4 regions of the Rossellomorea sp. YZS02 genome follow, and region 4 is predicted to be linked to each of the others. Evidence: predicted binding sites of a transcription regulator. Region 4 holds the regulator's gene; each other region holds the start of a gene.
The links. Region 4 encodes LexA, which represses DNA repair genes until DNA is damaged. Its sites were predicted from a motif close to CGAACATATGTTCG; they were not measured.
Positions count from the first base shown of each region.

Region 1: the regulator LexA is predicted to act here: its motif matches at 4,263-4,276, upstream of SLH55_RS15505 (DNA polymerase thumb domain-containing protein).
Region 2: the regulator LexA is predicted to act here: its motif matches at 1,822-1,835, upstream of parE (DNA topoisomerase IV subunit B).
Region 3: the regulator LexA is predicted to act here: its motif matches at 3,064-3,077, upstream of uvrB (excinuclease ABC subunit UvrB).

Region 1 is NZ_JAXBLY010000015.1:102,512-107,635, reverse strand. Features, by position in the region: gene SLH55_RS15535 (alpha/beta hydrolase) at 1-415, shown strand, start outside; gene SLH55_RS15530 (aminoglycoside phosphotransferase family protein) at 412-1,311, shown strand; gene SLH55_RS15525 (hypothetical protein) at 1,390-1,818, shown strand; gene SLH55_RS15520 (iron-sulfur cluster biosynthesis family protein) at 1,863-2,195, opposite strand; gene SLH55_RS15515 (CDGSH iron-sulfur domain-containing protein) at 2,326-2,541, shown strand; gene SLH55_RS15510 (YolD-like family protein) at 2,581-2,913, opposite strand; gene SLH55_RS15505 (DNA polymerase thumb domain-containing protein) at 2,934-4,196, opposite strand; gene SLH55_RS15500 (EthD family reductase) at 4,471-4,773, shown strand; gene SLH55_RS15495 (glucose-1-dehydrogenase) at 4,821-5,124, opposite strand, start outside.
Region 2 is NZ_JAXBLY010000012.1:20,274-25,397, reverse strand. Features, by position in the region: gene parE (DNA topoisomerase IV subunit B) at 1-1,734, opposite strand, end outside; gene SLH55_RS12795 (CoA-binding protein) at 2,013-2,420, opposite strand; gene SLH55_RS12790 (glycine betaine ABC transporter substrate-binding protein) at 2,616-3,515, opposite strand; gene SLH55_RS12785 (ABC transporter permease) at 3,540-4,196, opposite strand; gene SLH55_RS12780 (ABC transporter ATP-binding protein) at 4,193-5,124, opposite strand, start outside.
Region 3 is NZ_JAXBLY010000005.1:220,274-225,397, reverse strand. Features, by position in the region: gene uvrA (excinuclease ABC subunit UvrA) at 1-951, opposite strand, end outside; gene uvrB (excinuclease ABC subunit UvrB) at 959-2,941, opposite strand; gene SLH55_RS07295 (peptidoglycan recognition family protein) at 3,523-5,124, shown strand, end outside.
Region 4 is NZ_JAXBLY010000009.1:153,586-158,709, reverse strand. Features, by position in the region: gene SLH55_RS11125 (recombinase family protein) at 1-430, opposite strand, end outside; gene SLH55_RS11120 (LysM peptidoglycan-binding domain-containing protein) at 442-768, opposite strand; gene lexA (transcriptional repressor LexA) at 925-1,545, shown strand; gene glnA (type I glutamate--ammonia ligase) at 1,740-3,074, opposite strand; gene SLH55_RS11105 (MerR family transcriptional regulator) at 3,111-3,527, opposite strand; gene SLH55_RS11100 (methionine gamma-lyase family protein) at 3,676-4,944, opposite strand; gene hflX (GTPase HflX) at 4,963-5,124, opposite strand, start outside.

The DNA.
Region 1 (5,124 bases), on a different contig from region 4:
AAGTGTTGAGGACCGGGCTGATTTTTATATTGCCGATTGTCCCTTCTCCGACTTTGGGGAACAGCTTGCCTACCGGATGAGTGCAGAAGTGAAGATGCCTGCAAAATTCCTCCTCCCCCTCGTGGATGGTACGCTGAAGCTGCGACAAGGCTACACATTAAAGGATTTATCACCTATTTCGGTAGTCCAAAACATTCAAAAACCCGTATTATTCATTCACAGCAAGAACGATGATTTCATCCTTCCTCAAATGACCAAGGAGCTTTTTGAGAAGAAACAGGGTCCAAAGGAGCTTTTCCTTGATTTCAGCGGGACCCATGCCCAGTCGTATAATGATAACCCGGAAGAATACGAGGAATTGATCCAACGGTTCTTAGAGCAATTTGTTATAGAGGGAAAGGATGTCGTCTCATGATTCCAACTGATTTCAGGTTAAAAATGCAAACGATGTACGGAGATGCGGGGGATGATTGGATTACGGTAACGGAAGAACTCATGGAGTCATTAAAAAATCGACTCCAGTTAACCTACGGTGATCCTTTTTCACTGAGCTATAACTTCGTGATTCCGGTCCAAATCGGGTGTGAGCGGGACGCCGTGTTAAAGATCGGGTATCCGAACAGTGATTTCTCCAATGAGTTTCATGCTCTGCAGGATTTTCAAGGAAAGGGAATGGTGAAGATGCTCGACTTCAATAAGGAAGAAGGCTGGATTCTTTTAGACCGCCTCATGCCGGGATCTTCCCTCCTCTCTATTAATGATGAAAAAGAGGTGCTCTCTGTCTTCTCCCATACTGCCAAGCGACTTTGGCATAAGCCTGTCAGCAACCACCCCTATCCTACGGTTCAGTCCTGGTCAAAGGGAATTGGAAGGTTACGGGAACGATTTAACGGGGGAACTGGCCCCATTCCTCATGAGCTCGTCGCTAAAGCTGAAGCCCTTTATCCGGAATTGCTGAGTTCTTCCACAGATCTCTATCTTCTTCACGGTGATCTCCATCACGGAAACATTCTCTACTCTGATTCTTCAGGCTGGACAGCCATCGATCCCAAAGGGCTGCTTGGAGAGAGAGAATATGACTGCATTCAGTTCATGTTGAATGAGTGGGAAAAGTGGGATACTCCCATCGAACTGCTTCGGTATAGGACCGGGACCTTGGCTTCCCTTCTTTCCCTCTCCTACGAGCGGTTGATCTCATATGGATTTTGTCATGCAGTTCTATCTGCATGCTGGTCTGTGGAGAGCGATTTGGATGGATGGAAAACCGGGGTTTCTTTGGCGGGGATGTTTGAAGAGCTATTGGAGAAATAACGTTTTTTATTTTACATATAATGGAATTTACTGTTAGGAAAGGAGCAAAAACAGAACATGGAATGGGAGAGGTTCTCTATGAGGGAAATCGCATTGGCCTTTGGAAATATTTTTGGAGGAATTGCGCTTATCGCGATCCTTGCTTCTTTGTGGGGAAGATTTGAGACCTGTTTTCTTCATAGGCTTACTCTCTTCCGCCAACATCTCTTCCTTTTCGCCCTCACCCTTTTCATTGAAGTTCTATCCCTTCTTTTCATCTATATCTTTTTCCACATGGCCATCCAGGATGCCTTGTTCATTTCAAGCGTCTTCTTCCTATTTGTCACTCGGGTGATCCCGTATCACTCCCGTTTTAATATGAATACGGAAATGTTGTTTTTAAAGAAATTCGGCCTATCCTCACCGATTCAGGTTTTCAGACCCGTACTCTCCCCTTTTTTCGTTGGGACCCTCCCGTATTCCACCTGTGGATTCATTATTGCGTTTGGTTGGCGGTATTTTTTTTAAAACAGTGAAAGCCTCCGGTTGGCGCCGACCGGAGGCTTTCACTTCTATTCCCGTGGAAACATCAGAAAGCTCATTCTTCCATTAATGATCTGACCGGGGCTTTTTAATTGAAACGTGTTGCTTTCTTGGGAAAAGTCGATTTTCAACTCTTCATCGAGGAAGACCATCTTTGACTTTTCTACGAGTATCGGGTAGCTGTTCGTTTCTACTTCTATATCTTCACCATCTGCGGGATGCTCGACAAACCATAAAGTAGGAATGCCGCTCACTACACAGCCACAGCCTTCTGTATCATACTTTAGCTTGAGATGACCTTTTTCGTTTTCTATTTTATCCTGGATCTTTCGGATTGCTTCGTTCGTCAGTTCGATTTTCATTTGATGACCTCCTCTGCCCTTTATCCTACCACATTTTATTTGTTCCTTTTAGAATATTGCTTTTTTGCTCTTTTCACCTTACTATCGATAGTGGGGATTCTTTTGTATTTTCTAGAAAGGGTGGTTTTTTATGACAAAAGCTCAAATTAAAGTGAATGATAACGGTTCTTTTCGCGTTAGCGGCGATGTGGAACTGATCGATGCTGATGGGAATGTGTTTCCAACCAAACAAGTGTTTACCCTTTGTCGCTGCGGCTTATCTGCCAACATGCCGTTTTGCGATGCTTCACACAAGGGGAAATTCGATTCCTGCGTTCGTGCTGAAAAGATATTGGACGAAGAGTAGTTTGAATGAAAAGAGAGACTTCGCGCGAAGTCTCTCTTTTCATTCAAAAAAACGAATGTCCACAACGCTTGCCAGTGGAATATAGTGTACCTCTTCAAACCTGTCGACCACGTGCAGCTTGCCTTCCATTGAGTCGACATGGTGAATGGTGCCAATCAATAATTGATGACGGTACTTCACATAATGAGTAATCGACACCAGCTTCGCGAACTCCATCGCTTCCGCCACGACTTCATTCATCCTGTCAAGCTCCTGCTCGTCAAGTTCGATCCTCTTTTCGTGTGTATCTTCCTTGGCCCAATCCCTTAGGAGTTTTACATGCTCCGGGAGCATCATGGATGTCCATTTGATTCTTCCTCGATCGCGGATCAACTCTCTCACCTCCCCATTCTTTACGATTTATGTCCGCCCACCAGGCGGGCACGATGCCTTGCTGTTCCTGCTTCCGTGTAGGAGACGGCGCGGAGAAGGGCCCCTGATCCATATCTATTCCGGATGCGATCCACCACATACCCAAGCTCACGTTTTTCCCAACGGTCAGGCTCAAAAAGGGACACTTGCATCGCTCCGTCCTCCACTATATTTGAAAGAGTGATGTTGATTTTGCGGACGGTTTTTCCATTGTAGTTCTCTTCGAATAGTTCCAGGCACACCCGGTACAAGTCCATGGTGATATTGGTCGGTTCCACTATCGTCCTTGACCGGTGGAAGCCGCCGCCGAATTCTTCGTGGCTGTAGCCTATTCCAAAGCTGACGGTCCTCCCAGCCTTTCGATGGGTCCGGGCGCGTCTCGCGACTTCTTCGCACATTTCTAAAATGACGCGTTTGATTTCCTTTTTCTCCTTATAATCCCTGAGGAGAATCTGACCCTTGCCGAAGCTGATCTGTCCATCCATGATCGGGGCCCCGATTTCGGACAGATCCACTCCCCATGCATGGTGATAGAGCTGGTTCCCCATCACGCCGAACTTCTCCTCAAGCTTCCCGAGGTTATACTTTGCCAACTGCCCGACAGAGAAGATTCCCATCCGATTGAGGGTCTTTTCAAGGCGTCCGCCTATCCCCCACATCTCGCGTAACGGTGACAGGGGCCACAGCTTCTCCGGGACGTCTTCGTATGTCCACTCGGCAATCCCCTCTTTCTTTGCTTCAAGATCCAGGCACAGCTTGGACAGAAGCATGTTGGGGCCGATCCCGATGGCGCATGGAAGTTGGAATTCCCTTTCCATATCGTCTTTGATTTTCCCGGCGATGGTGGTCGCATCCCCCCAGAGATTCGTCGCTCCATCAATCTGGATGAAGCTTTCATCCACGCTGTACGTATGGATGGCATCCTTCGGTACATAACGATGAAACAGACGGGTAAGCTCCGTCGAAATCCGTACATACGTCGCCATTTTCGGCTCTACAAGCCGGATTCGCGAGTCGTTCGGAATTTCAAACATCCGCGAACCCGTTTTGATACCAAAGTCCTTCTTCATCCTGGGCGAGGCAGCCAGCACGATGCTTCCCTGCCGGCTTTTATCCCCCACTACAGCCAGGTGGCATTCAAGAGGATCCAGCCCCTCCATGACAGCCGAACAGCTAGCATAAAAGCTCTTCATATCGATGCACAAAATCTTGTGGTGTGGCAGCACACTGTAATCGACAGTCATATCTTCGCCCTCCATTTTACCTAAAATAGAACAAACGTTCTTATATAGTATAGTTATGATTCTATACGAATATACGTTCCCTTTCAACTTAAATTACTGGAAACGGAGAGAATAATAAGAAAAGCGGAGGCGGCTTGGTCAGGCCCGACAAGCATGAAAGACACACACCTAAGTCAGATCCTGTCGATATTTTTGTTATGAATGACATAGTCACATTTTCCTATATTTGTTAAAATTCAAAAGAACGATCATTGTGAATATAAGGAGGAGTAACATGCCGAAAGTAATTGTGATGTATGAAAAGCCAAAAGATCAGGAAAAGTTCGAAGAGTATTACTTCAACACCCATATGCCGATTGCAGAAAAGGTGCCCAATGTAAGAGAGGCTAGAGTACAACGGGTATTATCGAATCAAAACACTGATTTATCCCTATACTTAATAACAGAAATAGAGTTTGAAAACAAAGGTGCCATGAAAGAAGCATTTGCGTCAGAGCAGTGGAAAGCCGTCGGGGATGACGTGCCAAACTTTATGAAATACTTAGAAAAACCGCCGATTATCACGATCGTAGATTAAACGCTATAATAAAGGCCGGAATCCACCATGATTCCGGCCTTAGTTCATTACCCTTTTCCGGCTTGGAAGCCAGGATATTTCGTCATGCCACCGTCGGCAATGAGAGTCGTTCCCGTAACATAGCTCGCTTGATCGGATGCTAGGAAAGCCGCACAGGAAGCAACCTGCTCGGGTTCTCCGATATAGCCAAGAGGGATAAGTTTCTCCACTCCTTTTTTCTTTTCCGGATCTGAAAATTTTTCCGCATTGATGGGCGTATCGATTGCTCCGGGAGCGATATTGTTCACCCGGATTCCATCGGGCGCGAATTCCAGTGCGAGACTCTCCATTAATAATTTCACTCCACCCTTA
Region 2 (5,124 bases), on a different contig from region 4:
TTTATAGCGCTGAATCATATAACCCTTCCCGACTTTGGAAATGGCCCCTTGAAGCTCATCATCCGTCCAAGCATATTCAAGCTTCTGTTTCTTTCCTGTTCCCTTGCTCACCTTGTATAAGGGAGGAAGGGCAATATACACTTTCCCGGCTTCTAATAACGGCTTCATGTAGCGGTAGAAGAAGGTCAACAGTAGGACCTGTATATGAGCACCGTCCGTATCGGCATCGGTCATAATGACGATTTTGTCATAATTGATGTCGTCCACATTGAATTCAGGTCCGACTCCGCCCCCGATCGCATGAATGATCGTATTGATTTCTTCATTTTTGAAAATATCCTGTAACTTTGCCTTTTCTGTGTTGATGACTTTTCCTCTTAAAGGGAGGATGGCCTGGAATTTACGGTCACGCCCTTGTTTGGCAGAGCCACCAGCTGAGTCACCCTCCACTAGGTAAAGTTCATTCCGCTGTGGATTTCTCGATTGCGCAGGAGTTAATTTCCCGGAAAGAACTGTTTCTGAACGCTTTCTCTTCTTCCCGTTCCGCGCATCTTCCCTGGCTTTACGAGCTGCTTCCCGGGCCTGAGCGGCTTTTATGGACTTCTTAATGAGGAGGGAGCTTGTCTCAGGATTCTCTTCCAAGAAATAGAGGAGATGTTCCGATACGACAGCATCCACTGCGGATCTTGCTTCACTTGTTCCAAGCTTTCCTTTCGTTTGACCCTCAAATTGAAGAAGGTGTTCCGGTATGCGGACGGATACGATACTTGCGAGACCTTCACGAATATCAGTACCCTCTAAGTTTTTATCACGATCTTTCAGGATACCTGCTTTCCGTGCATACTCGTTGAAGACCCGGGTCATTGCCGTCTTAGCACCGGCTTCATGGGTTCCGCCGTCTTTCGTACGTACATTGTTTACGAACGAAAGGATGTTTTCCGAAAATCCATCATTAAATTGAAATGCAAATTCCACTTCAATCGTATGATGCTCCCCTTCAAAGAAAGCTACGTTATGAAGGACGTCTTTTTCTTCATTTAAGTATTGAACGAATGCCTGAATTCCGCTTTCAAAGTGGAACACTTCTTTTTGATCATGTCGTTCATCGATGATTTCAATCTTTAACCCTTTAAGCAGGAAGGCGGATTCTCTTAGACGCTCACAAAGCGTTTCGTAATTATAAGTGATCGTACTGAAAATCTCAGGATCGGGTTTGAAATGAATACATGTGCCGGATTTTTTTGTTTTACCGATTTTCTCGAGAGTAGTTTCAGGTTTTCCGCCATTCAAGAAGCGCTGTTCATATTTCATCCCGTCACGCTCTATTGTGACAACAAGCCATTCAGACAAAGCGTTAACAACTGAGGCACCAACGCCATGCAGTCCACCACTTGTCTTATATCCACCCTGACCAAATTTTCCTCCGGCATGAAGAACAGTCAAGATTACTTCAGGAGTCGGCTTTCCTAGCTTGTGCATCCCTGTTGGCATACCCCGACCTTTATCTTGCACAGAGATGCTATTATCCTTATGTATCGTAACAATAATCTCGTTCCCGAAGCCTGCCAGCGCTTCATCAACCGAGTTATCGACAATTTCGTATACTAAATGATGCAATCCTCTTGAATCTGTAGAGCCTATATACATACCAGGTCTCTTACGGACGGCTTCTAAGCCTTCTAATACTTGTATGGCATCATCATTGTAATCCATGGTCTTATTCTGGTTGGCCACGAACATTCCCCTTTCAAAACTTCTCTAACCATAATATGTGGGTTCTTGTAAGCTATTATTGGTTATGTATTAATTAACTATAACACAAGAACGTTTGTTCGTTTACCTGTATTGGTCATTTTGAGGTAAACTACTATGCTATATTGTAGCGTTTTATTTGATTTTCGCAAATGGTATTTCCGTGATCTGGTTTAAATATCCCTTGTTACTCATCCTGATTTAAGTTTGGACAGTCCGTAAAAAAACAAGCGGTGAGAGCCGCTTGTTACGAGTGAGAATTATTTGGTTAAAGCATGTTCAACCTTAATACAGCGATCCATAATGACTGTATACCCTCGTTCCTTTAAAAAGCGATAAGCCTCTTCATTCTCTACCCCAAGTTGTGCCCAAAATACGTTAGAATCAATTTTATCAAATTCTTCTGCTATTTGTGGCAAAAATTCTGACCGTCGAAATACGTTAACGATATCAATCGGTCCATCAATTTCCTGGAGAGAAGATACAGCCTTGACCCCCAAAGCCGACTCAATCGTGGGGTTCACTGGAATGATATCATACCCCTGGTCCTGCATCGCCTTAGAAACCATATAAGATGTGCGTGCTGGATTATCACTTAAACCGATCACTGCAATACGTTTGGATTGTTTGAGTATGTTTCCTATTTCGTGACGGGATGGATTTTCCATAGATGTTCTCAACTCCTTCATTGCCTTCTATTCTTTAACTGTTTCTTAAGTCCTATTCTTCTTTTATACCATATTTCCCTTTAATTTTTCAAAAATTTATAAAATTGTCTAAATAAAAGGAAGTGTCAGGGGGAGTAAGGTAGCGTTTTATCAAACAGCCTGCTCCTCTTTCCATACCTGACACTTCTCTTATCCTTACTTTTTGATCAACCCTTTAGAAATAAGGAAATCACGCGCTACGTCCTTAGGATCCTGCTTATCCATATCGACTTTGGCATTTAACTCACTCATCTCTTCTTCAGAGATCTTTCCTGCTAATTCATTTAGCACTTTTTCTACTTCAGGATGTTCTTTCAGTACTTCTTGACGAATGATTGGCGCAGCATCGTATGGAGGGAAGAATCCTTTATCATCCGTCGTTGTTTTCAAGTTGTAACGTTGTATTCTCCCATCTGTAGTAAACGCGGGAATAATGTCTACATCACCGTTTTTAACCGCTTCATACATTATGTTCGGATCAAAGCTTTCCTTCTCTTTAAATTCGAATCCATATGCTTTAGAGAAGGCATCGTATCCGTCCCCTTCACGCTCATAGAACTGATGGGGTGCACCGAAGCTCAATTCCTTCGAAAGAGGCACAAGGTCAGAGAAAGTCTTAGCATCAAAATCCTGATCCTCTGTATAGGCGAGAGTATACGTATTTTCAAAACCTAATGGCTTCAACCAGGTAACATCAAACTTTTTTTCGTATCCTTTCTTCACTTGTGAAAGGATTTCATCTGCTGAGGCACCTTTCTTGGCTTGTTCTTTCAGTACAGCTTCAAGGCCAGTACCTGTATATTCCACATAAACGTCAATGTCGCCTTTCTCAAGAGCAGGTGTAAGGATCGAGACTTCCCCTAAACCTTCTTCAACTTTCACATCCAAATCTGTTTTTTCTTTGAGCAGTTCTGCCATCATTTGAGTCAGAATAAACTGTTCCGTCCACATTTTTCCTGACACCGTGATAGTATCTTTTCCGCCATTATTTCCGCAACCTGCGATTACGATGGATAATACGATTAATAATATGAAAGGCTGTAATGTCTTTTTCATTCTTACTCTCCTTTGAATTATGGTCTATTTTCGTGCCTTTAACCCTTTAGGTGTGGTCAATCTTTCAAGCAGCTTTAATAAAAAGTCGAAACTTAATGCGAGTAGGGCAGCGGGAATCGCCCCCGCTAGTACAAGTGCATTATTCCAAGTAGAAAGTCCCCGGTAAATGAGGTCACCAAGTCCACCAGCTCCTACAAACGTTGCAAGCGTGGCGACTCCAACTGTTAAGACAGTAGCGGTTCGGATACCTGCCATAATAAATGGGAGGGCGAGTGGAAGCTCTACTTTAAATAATAGCTGGGAATTAGTCATTCCCATTCCTCTTCCAGCCTCTATGACTCCCTCATCGACCCCGATAATGCCTGTATACGTATTTCTGAGAATCGGTAAAAGGGCATATACCGTGAGAGCGATTATGGCTGTTATACTTCCTGTACCTAAAAGTGGAATAAGAAAACCGAATAAAGCGAGACTTGGTATCGTTTGAAATACGGCAGTGATTCCGATAAAAAATTCCGCCGACTGTTTTTTGCGGGATATGTATATCCCCAGTGGCAGAGATATGGCAATGGCTATGAAAATCGAAACAAAAGATAAGTAAAGATGTTCCAGTAATCCTGTTAAGATTTCATCAGAGCGGTTTGATATGGTATGGATGAAAAGGATGGAGAATGTATTCATACTGAACCTGCCTCCTTATTATCAGATGAGGCGACAGTACGAAGAATGTCACTGGATGTGATGATTCCGATTTTTTTATCGCTTCTCGTCACCATAAGATAAGGTTTACCGGTTGACAGCAGCATTCTTGCCGCTTCCTGGATGGTTGCATCATATGGTATCAATGAGTATTCAGGTTCTTCCAGCTGAATGTGAAACGCATCCCTATCGTCCTTCATGATCTCCAACACCTGCTTATGCCCTGAATGAACTTTCAGTCGATCTTCACCGATGAAAGCACGGACGAATTCATTGGCAGGTTCTGACAGAAGCTCATCAGGAGAAGCCATCTGCTCGATTTTCCCATCTCTCATAATGGCGATTTCATCAGCTATCTTTAATGCTTCATCAATATCATGTGTGACAAAGACAATCGTTTTATGTATTGTATTTTGAATGCTTTTCAATTCATCCTGGAGCTGTTCGCGACTGATTGGATCCAGGGCACTGAAAGGTTCATCCATCAGAATGATCGGGGGCTCCGCTGCAAGTGCCCGGATCACTCCGACACGCTGCTGCTGTCCACCGCTTAATTCCAGAGGATACCGTTTCCTATAGATGTCCGGTTCAAGGCCTACCAGATTAAGAAGCTCATCTACACGACCTTCGTATTTTTCCTTTTTCCATCCTTTTAACCGGGGGATAAGGCTGATGTTTTCTTCAATCGTCATATGGGGAAGCAGTCCAATACGCTGTATGACATAGCCGATGTTTCGTCTGAGCTCCACTTCATCCGTTTCGGAGATATCTTTCCCGTTAATGAGGATGGTACCGCCTGAAGGCGAGATAAGCTTATTGATCATTTTCATCGTAGTCGTTTTTCCGCATCCGCTCGGACCAATCAGAGCAACAAGCTTTCCTTTTGGTATCGTCAAGTTGATCCCCTTTA
Region 3 (5,124 bases), on a different contig from region 4:
ATAGTATTGAGAACTAGTCGGTTCCCATGGAGCAATGGCATGCTCAGCAAGGGTACGGTCCCAATTGGGGATCACAAGCTCCTTATCCACCTCAAGCTTTGTTCCCAGCCCATCACAACTTACACATGCACCATAAGGACTGTTGAAGGAAAACATCCGCGGTTCGAGTTCACTGATGGAGAATCCACAGTAAGGACATGCGTGATGCTCGCTGAATAGAAGCTCTTCTTCCCCTATGACATCGATGATCACCTGTCCATCTGCGAGCCGCAATGCCGTTTCAAGTGAATCCGAAAGTCGTGCAGCGACTCCCTCCTTTACAACGATCCGGTCGATGATCACTTCAATGGAATGCTTCTTGTTTTTCTCTAACGAAATCTCCTCACCGAGATCCTGTACCTCTCCATTGATGCGTACCCTCACGAATCCCTGTTTCTTGATGTCTTCAAGAGTCTTCACATGAGTTCCTTTACGGCCCGACACGACCGGTGCCAGGACTTGCAGTTTGGTCCTCTCAGGATATTCCAAAATCCGGTCAACCATCTGTTCGATTGTTTGGGAAGTGATCTCAATCCCATGATTCGGACAGATCGGTTTTCCGACACGGGCAAACAGCAATCTCAGGTAATCATAAATTTCTGTTACCGTCCCCACTGTTGAACGGGGATTGCGGCTCGTCGTTTTTTGATCGATGGAAATCGCAGGCGATAACCCTTCGATGGCGTCGACGTCCGGCTTATCCATCTGCCCCAGAAACTGACGGGCATAGGCGGATAAGGATTCGACATAACGTCTCTGGCCCTCTGCATAAATGGTATCGAAGGCAAGGGAAGATTTCCCCGACCCTGACAGCCCTGTTAAAACAACCAGTTTATCCCGTGGGATTTTAATATCTATATTTTTTAAATTATGAGCTCTAGCTCCTTGTACGATTATTTGGTCCTGCGCCATGATTCGTTCATCCTTCCGCCTTGAGCTCAAGAATGGTATCGCGAAGCTGTGCGGCACGTTCGAAATCGAGTGCCTTGGCCGCTTCCTTCATTTCCACTTCCAGGCTAGCAATAAGTTTTTGTCGCTCCGGTTTAGACATTTTCGAAACCTTTGTCTGTTCTCCTTCATAAACCCCTGCTTCTTCAGCGGCATGAGTTGCCCTGATGACATCACGGATCTCTTTTTGTATCGTCGTCGGGGTCACGCCGTGTTTTGCATTGTATTCCTGCTGTATCGTACGGCGACGCTCGGTTTCATCGAGTGCTTTCTGCATGGAATCCGTGATTTTATCTGCGTACATAATGACTCTCCCGTTGCTGTTACGGGCAGCCCGGCCTATCGTCTGGATCAGGGACCGTTCTGAACGCAGGAAGCCTTCCTTGTCAGCATCAAGGATGGTGACAAGTGAAACTTCCGGAATATCCAGCCCTTCCCGGAGCAGGTTGATTCCGACCAGCACATCATATTTCCCCAATCGGAGGTCCCGGATAATTTCAATACGCTCCAACGTTTTGATCTCTGAGTGGAGATATTGGACCTTGATCCCGATTTCCTTCAAGTAAGCACTGAGATCTTCTGACATCTTCTTCGTTAACGTAGTGACGAGTACCCTTTCATTCTTCTCGATCCGTTCATTGATTTCACCTAACAGATCATCAATCTGCCCTTCGATCGGACGTACCTCGATGATCGGATCCAGAAGTCCCGTCGGCCGGATGATCTGCTCGACCATTTCAGGACTATGTTCCAGCTCATATGGTCCGGGAGTTGCCGAAACATAAAGGAGCTGCTGGGTCTTCTTCTCGAATTCTTCAAATCGGAGAGGACGATTGTCCATGGCTGAAGGCAGACGGAATCCATGATCCACGAGCACTTTTTTACGTGCCTGGTCCCCGTTGAACATTCCCCTGATCTGAGGCAACGTTACATGGGACTCGTCGATTACGATCAGGAAGTCATCAGGAAAGTAATCCAGAAGCGTGTACGGAGTCGATCCGGACGGCCGCAATGTCAGGTGTCGGGAATAGTTCTCGATTCCTGAACAGAAGCCCATTTCCCTCATCATTTCCAGGTCATAACGTGTCCGCTGCTCCAGGCGCTGTGCCTCTAGCAATTTATTTTCTTCCTTCATGATCGCCAGCTGTTCTTCCAGTTCTTTCTCAATATTTTTGATCGCTACCTGCATTTTTTCCTCACGGGTAACGAAGTGGGAAGCCGGGAAGATGGCGATATGGTCTCGATCTCCCAAGATTTCCCCTGTCAGGGCGTCCACCTCACGGATCCGATCGATTTCATCACCGAAAAATTCTACACGCATACAGTGCTCATCACGGGAAGCCGGGAAAATTTCCACAACATCTCCACGTACTCGGAAGGTTCCGCGTTGGAAGTCGATATCATTTCGCTCATATTGGATATCCACAAGCTTACGGAGCAGTTGATTCCGTTCGATCTCCATTCCCGTTCGGAGGGAAAGGACGAGCTCGCGGTACTCTTCCGGATTACCCAAACCATAAATGCAGGATACGCTGGCAATGATGATGACATCCTTCCTCTCGAACAAAGCCGAGGTAGCGGAGTGCCTTAATTTATCGATTTCATCATTGATGCTTGCATCCTTTTCGATGAAGGTGTCGGTCTGTGGAACATACGCTTCGGGCTGATAGTAATCATAGTAACTGACAAAATACTCAACTGCGTTATCAGGGAAGAATTCCTTAAACTCGCTGTAGAGCTGTCCTGCCAGGGTTTTATTATGGGCAATGATAAGGGTCGGCTTCTCAACCTGCTTGATCACATTGGAGACGGTGAATGTCTTTCCCGTCCCTGTTGCTCCAAGTAGAGTTTGATGACGCTTCCCTTCATTTATACCCTGTACCAGTTTCTCTATAGCCAGGGGCTGATCTCCCTCTGGTTTATATTTAGACTTGAGCTCAAATTGATCTTTCACCGTGAAACCTCCTATAATAAAGGACTGCTACCTTGTATTTACCTACATATACCCATCTTAAACACTGTACATTCTTCTATACACATTCTACCACATTTCCTTCAGGATTAACCAACAATAAGCGAACAAAAGTTCGTTTATTTCACTCGAGGGACGGACCTTCCCTTTTTTCTTTCTCAACATTGTGGATAACTTCAACGTTCTTATTTATTTGGTGATAGAATAGAATTTTCGACAAGGAACTGCGGGGCGACCGTCTTTTTTCGACAGAATGCGACCAATTCTATACACACCCTGTGCATAACCATGTGTATAACTCGATAACACTTGTGGAAAATCCTTAAACTTATGCACATTTCGTCAATTTTCTTGTGAACAAACCTTTTGTACACGGTTTCAAACTGTGAATAACCAATAGAACCAGTATCTTATTCACATAATTCACTCTTTATCCACAATTCAATTATCTTCCCCAAAATATTCATCTAGGCATATATCCAATAATTGATTGACTATTCAGTCTATTTTTCATTAAGCTTTTTTATGTGTTCTATTAAAATACTTCACAACAGGAGGAATGTATGAAAAAAGCGAAATGGTTAAAAGTTGCCGGCAGTCTGAGTATGACAGGATTCCTATTGGGATCTGCCATATCCCCCGTATCTCCTTCCAGTTCTTATAAAGGAATCGCACAGGCAGCAATGGTCGATTCACTAGAATTGCAGGAAGCATTTCAAGAAGCCGCCAAGGAGTTTAACGTACCCGTCGAAATCCTGCTATCAGTCGGTTATAACATGTCCTTATGGGAACACCATGACGGGAAGCCGAGTGCTTCCGGCGGCTACGGACTGATGCATCTGACTGATGTCGACCTTGATTCTATGGAAGAGCCCGGAGATGAACCCCTTCATATGTATCTATCAGGGAAGGAAGAAGCAGCTGGACAGCAAGCGGTGACAACTGAAAGGTTCTCCGATTTGTCCATTACCGACCCCTCTCTCCACACATTAAATACGGCAGCTGACTTGCTTTCCCTTCCAACAGAAACGTTGAAGCATGATGAAAAGCAGAACATCCGCGGCGCTGCTGCACTACTCGCCAAGTATGCGAAACAAACGGTGGGACAAGCTTCGACTGACCTCAATGATTGGTATGGAGCTGTTGCCAAATACAGTGGTTCATCTGACAGTACAGGAGCAAGGGATTTTGCCGATCGGGTGTATGATACGATCAACAATGGTGCAGTGAAGCAGACTGAAGATGGATATTCCGTCAAGCTGGCAGCTAAACAAACCCAACCTAATAAAGAAACCATCAACAGCCTACATTTGAAATCCGACAACGATGAGAACAAGGCAGACTGTCCGAATGGCCTTGCCTGCCATTACGTCCCGGCAGCCTACAAACAAATCGATCATGATGGCACTGTATATGAATGGTCATACGGCAACTACGACAAAGCCAATCGTCCGTATGATGATCAGGAAATCAAGTACATCGTCCTCCACGACACGGAAATCAGCTATGATCTAACAAAAACGGTATTTCAACGGGAAACGACCCAGGCTTCCGCCCACTATGTAATCCGATCTTCGGACGGTGATATTACCCAGATGGTCGATAACAAAGATGTAGCGTGGCATGCAGGTAACTGGTACTTCAACTCCAAGAGCATCGGGATCGAACATGAAGGAATCGCGATTGAAGGGGCAGCCTGGTATAACGAACAGCTTTATCATGCATCTGCGCGATTGGTAAAGCACCTATCCAAGGAGTACAATATTCCGCTGGACCGAGATCACATCATCGCACATGACGAAGTGCCGGGAACATCCGCCGCCAGACAGCCGGCCATGCACTGGGATCCGGGTCCATTCTGGGATTGGGCACATTATATGCAGATCTTAGGAGCACCGCTCGAGTCAGGGAAAAAGCAAAAAGACGTCGTGCAAATCCGGCCTAATTTCAGCACGAATATGCCGGATCTTCAGACACCGACCGGTGAACCTGTGCCGAAACAATCGGCAAACTTTGTGTATTTGTATTCAGCTCCGAGCTTCGATGCCCCACTAATCAAAGATGCGGCACTTCCAAATGCTCATCCACTGGATGCGTCTAATTGGGGAAATAAAGCCGTAACAGGTCAAACTTTTTATAAGGCTGAAGAAGAAGGGGACTGGACC
Region 4 (5,124 bases):
CAGCCCTTTTCATACCTCTTTTGATTTTTAAATTATGAAGTTTCCTTTGATATTCTTCTACCATACTGACAATGTTAATGACCATAGAATCAGATTCGGACAAGTGAAGTTCCCCATTATGGGTATGGCTGATGATCTTTACACCCTCTTTTAACAAGCAGTGAATAAGGGCTATTTTTGCATTTCCCCTGCCGATCCTCGTCTCATCTTGAATGAAGACAGCTTCAATGCTATCGTCTTTCACCCTGTCCAATAGTTCTAATACACCTGGACGATCCAATTCAAATCCGCTGGCTTGGTCTTTAATTACTGCCACTATATCAGAATGATACTCCTGTGCTAATTTTATCAGCTCTATTTCCTGCCGCTCCAGGGATGTCTCCTGTGAATCTTTCTTTGTACTTACCCTGCAGTATATTACAGCTTTCATCTTCTATCCCTCTATTCTTCATTCATTACCAGTTCGTAGTCTGATTGTGTTGATATGGTTGGGTTTTCTATTGGTAGTACAAGTGAATCACCCGGCTTAATGGAAAACGAGGTTAATTCATTTTCCTCTCCCACCCAGGCGATAAATTCTTCCACTGTCATAGAATATTCTTCATTATACTGTTTGGCAATAGTCCAAAGAGTGTCTCCATCCTTGACGGTGATACTTTGATATGAAGGCTGATTGGCTGTGTTGATGACTAAATAGGCAGCTGATAAAAGAACTAAAGCAATAAATATGATTATGTATGAGAATCGAGACCAGATATGTGTTAACATAAAATTACCCCCTATACGAATGTTTGTTCTGTTTCGATATGATCATTGTAATACGAACATCCGTTTGGTGTCAATGAAAATTCGAACTTATGTTTGTATCAATGGAAGAGACATGCTATAATGGGAACATAAGATCTATAATAGAGGTGCGTGAACATGACAAAATTGTCTAAAAGACAGCAAGACATACTCGAATATATTAAAATATCAGTTAGAGAAAAAGGCTATCCGCCTTCCGTACGTGAAATCGGCGAAGCCGTCGGTCTTGCTTCTAGTTCCACCGTACACGGACATTTGGCCAGGCTTGAAAGTAAAGGTCTGATTCGGCGCGATCCCACTAAACCAAGGGCTATTGAAATTCTGGACTTAGATGAGGATACGATACCTCGACAAAGAGTAGTGAATGTTCCACTAATCGGGAAGGTCACCGCAGGTCAACCCATCACAGCAGTGGAAAATGTGGAAGAATTCTTCCCCCTACCCGAACGGATGGCACCTTCGGATGAACAGGTTTTCATGTTGGAAATCATGGGGGACAGTATGATTGAAGCCGGGATCCTCGACGGGGATTTTGTCATTGTACGCCAACAACAAACAGCGAATAACGGGGATATTGTCGTAGCCATGACGGATGAAGACGAGGCAACAGTTAAACGTTTCTTTAAAGAGCGTGATTACGTCCGGCTTCAACCTGAAAACTCAACTATGGAACCGATCATACTCCGAAACGTTTCCATTTTAGGCAAAGTGGTTGGTGTGTATCGTCAAGTACATTAACAGTCATATCCCGCATGCATCATGCCTAAAGCTTTACGATCAATAATAACCATTAATAAATCCGGGAATGGAGCTGATCAGTGCTCCATTCCCGGATTTTTCGATCTATCTTCACTTTAAGAACTTAATCTACGAACAGTCTGTTTCCGGAAAGATAAAACCCCCGACACCTAAAGTGTCGGGGGTTCTTGTTATTAATACATTTGGATATATTGCTCGCGCTCCCAAGGATGTACTTGTGTACGGAACATATCCCATTCGATTTCTTTCGCTTCCACGAAGTGTTCGAAGATGTGTTCTCCAAGAGATTTAACGATTACTTCATTTGTTTTAAGAGTTTCAAGAGCAGCATGCAATGTTGCCGGTAGATCTACGATACCTGCTTCTTCACGCTCTTTTTTGTCCATAACATAGATGTTGCGGTCAATCGGCTTAGGAGCTGGCAGATTGTTCTTCACGCCATCTAATCCTGCTGCCAGTAATACAGCCATTGCCAGGTAAGGGTTTGCCGCAGGATCGACACTGCGCACTTCAACACGTGTACTTAATCCACGAGAAGCCGGAATACGGATTAAAGGGCTTCGGTTACGTGCAGACCATGCAACATAACAAGGTGCTTCGTATCCTGGAACTAGACGCTTGTATGAGTTGACAGTTGGATTTGTAATTGCCGTAAAAGCAGTAGCATGCTTAATGATACCAGCCAGGAATTGGCGGGCAGTATCACTTAGTTGCAAATCACCTTTTTCATCAAAGAAAGAGTTGACACCGTTTTTGAATAGTGACATATTACAGTGCATTCCTGAACCGTTCACTCCAAATAATGGTTTTGGCATGAAGGTTGCGTGTAAACCATGTTTACGTGCAATCGTTTTAACCACTAATTTAAATGTTTGAATATCGTCACAAGCCTTTAAGGCATTTGCATACTTGAAGTCAATTTCATGCTGACCAGGTGCTACTTCATGGTGAGATGCTTCGATTTCAAAGCCCATCTCTTCTAATTCTAAAGCGATATCACGACGGCAGTTTTCCCCTAGATCGGTAGGAGCTAAATCGAAATAACCACCATTATCGTTTAATTCTAATGTAGGTTCACCATTAACATCTAATTTAAAGAGGAAGAATTCCGGCTCAGGTCCAAGATTGAAGTCAGTAAACCCTAGCTCTTCCATTTCACCTAAGATACGTTTTAGGTTGTTACGAGGATCACCCTCGAATGGAGTGCCATCCGGATTGTAAATATCACAGATCAATCGGGCCACTTTTCCTTTTTCAGCTGTCCATGGGAAAACCAACCATGTATCCAAATCAGGGAAAAGATACATATCCGATTCTTCAATACGAACGAATCCTTCGATTGAAGAACCATCAAACATCATCTTGTTATCCAATGCTTTTTCAAGCTGACTTAAAGGGATTTCTACGTTCTTTATCGTCCCTAAAATGTCAGTGAATTGTAGTCGAATGAACTTTACTCCTTCTTCATTCGCTAATCTTAACACATCATCTCTAGTATACTTTGCCATTTACGTAATTCCTCCTCAAGTTTATTAAAGGTTTATTTAATGAAAAAAGCGTGACATATCACCTTGACGAAGGGATGATCGATTGAATCGACCGGAATGCATTAATTCATTTCGAAGCAATTTACGCAGCTCATCGTCAGATAGATCCTGTCGTGCCTTTTCTTCCTTTTCATTACTTACGTCAGATACTACTTTGTTTTCATTATGACTGGACACAGAAAAAATCTTTTTAATTCCGGCCATGTTGATACCTTGATCTAACAGATCCTTTACTTCTAATAACTTATCAATGTCATTCAAGGAAAAGAGCCGGCGATTCCCTTCAGTTCGTGCAGGGTTTATCAGCTGGTGCTCTTCATAGTATCGAATCTGACGAGCCGTTAAGTCCGTGAGCTGCATGACAATACTAATAGGAAATAATGCCATCGTTCGACGAATTTCATTACCGCTCATCTTGATTCCTCCTTTTGTTTTCCTTCTTGAGTATATTATATGTAATGTCAGGAGTTCTGTCAATCAAATGTTAGCTTTTCTTACATAAGTAATCATTAGAAAAGGATAGTCGACTTTAGACTATCCAATTACTTCTTTATTATCCTTTTCAAATGGTGATTAAACCTTTTTGGATTAACTTGTCTATTGCCGAGCAAACAGCGATTTTGACATGTGAATAAGTCAATCCACCTTGAACATAGGCAACATATGGAGGTCTAATCGGTCCATCAGCTGATAATTCAATGCTCGATCCTTGAATAAACGTTCCCGCCGCCATAATGACGTCGTCCTCATAACCAGGCATATAGTTTGGATATGGAGTGAAATGTGAATTGATTGGAGAGGCAAACTGAATAGCTTGACAAAATGCAATCATTTTATCTCGATCATCGAATTGCACCGACTGGATTAAATCTGTACGAACGGCAAATGGTGAAGGATCAGTGTTCATCCCGATCTCTGTTAAAAGTGCCGATGTGAAGACAGCACCCTTCAGTGATTGCGCCACCACATGCGGTGCCAGAAAGAATCCTTGATACATCTCCTGCAGACTGTACAGGGATGCTCCCGCTTCCGCACCGATTCCGGGAGAAGTCATCCGGAATGAACAGGCTTCTACGTATTCATTCTTACCAACGATGTAGCCTCCTGTCTTAGCCAGACCTCCTCCGGGATTTTTGATGAGGGAACCGGCTATGAGATCTGCACCGACATGACAAGGCTCGAGTTCCTCTACAAATTCACCGTAGCAGTTATCTACAAACACAACGATTTCAGGGTTGATTTCTTTAATGAAGTTGATCATTTCCTTTATTTCTTCTATTGTAAATGAAGGTCGATTAGCATAGCCTTTAGAGCGCTGAATTCCCACCATTTTCGTTTTAGTAGATATCGTCTTTGATACCGCTTCAAAATCGACTTTTCCTGACTGATCTAAATCGACACTTTGATAGCCAATCTGGAAGTCCTTGAGAGATCCTGTCCCCTCTCCCCGTATACCGACAATTTCCTCAAGTGTGTCATAAGGCTTCCCTGTAATGTAAATAAGTTCATCACCAGGTCGAAGCACCCCAAACAACGCGATGGAGATCGCATGTGTACCGGAAATGATTTGAGGCCTTACAAGACCCGCCTCTCCCCCGAATACATCAGCGTAAATACTTTCCAACGTGTCTCTCCCGGCATCGTCATATCCGTATCCAGTTGACGGGATAAAATGAGAATCACTCACCCGGTGTTTTTGAAAAGATCTTAGAACGTTGAATTGGTTACTTTCAGCACGTTCGTCGATTTGTTTGTGTATCTCCTTGATGTCAGACTCTACTTTGGATACCAGCGGTTTTAATGTAGTTCCGTTTACTAAATGTTCAAACATAAGATTTTTGTTCCCCTTTTACCTATGAAATTTCTTGATGCTTCCTGCAACTGGGTGGTCCTCAAGATGAAATCCGGTCAATTCATATACAGTACGTTCTTCCAGGAATTCCAATTTCCTTAAAATGGTTTCACTCTTCAACTGTGAAAGGAGTTTTCCTTCATCAGCCGGAATAAACGC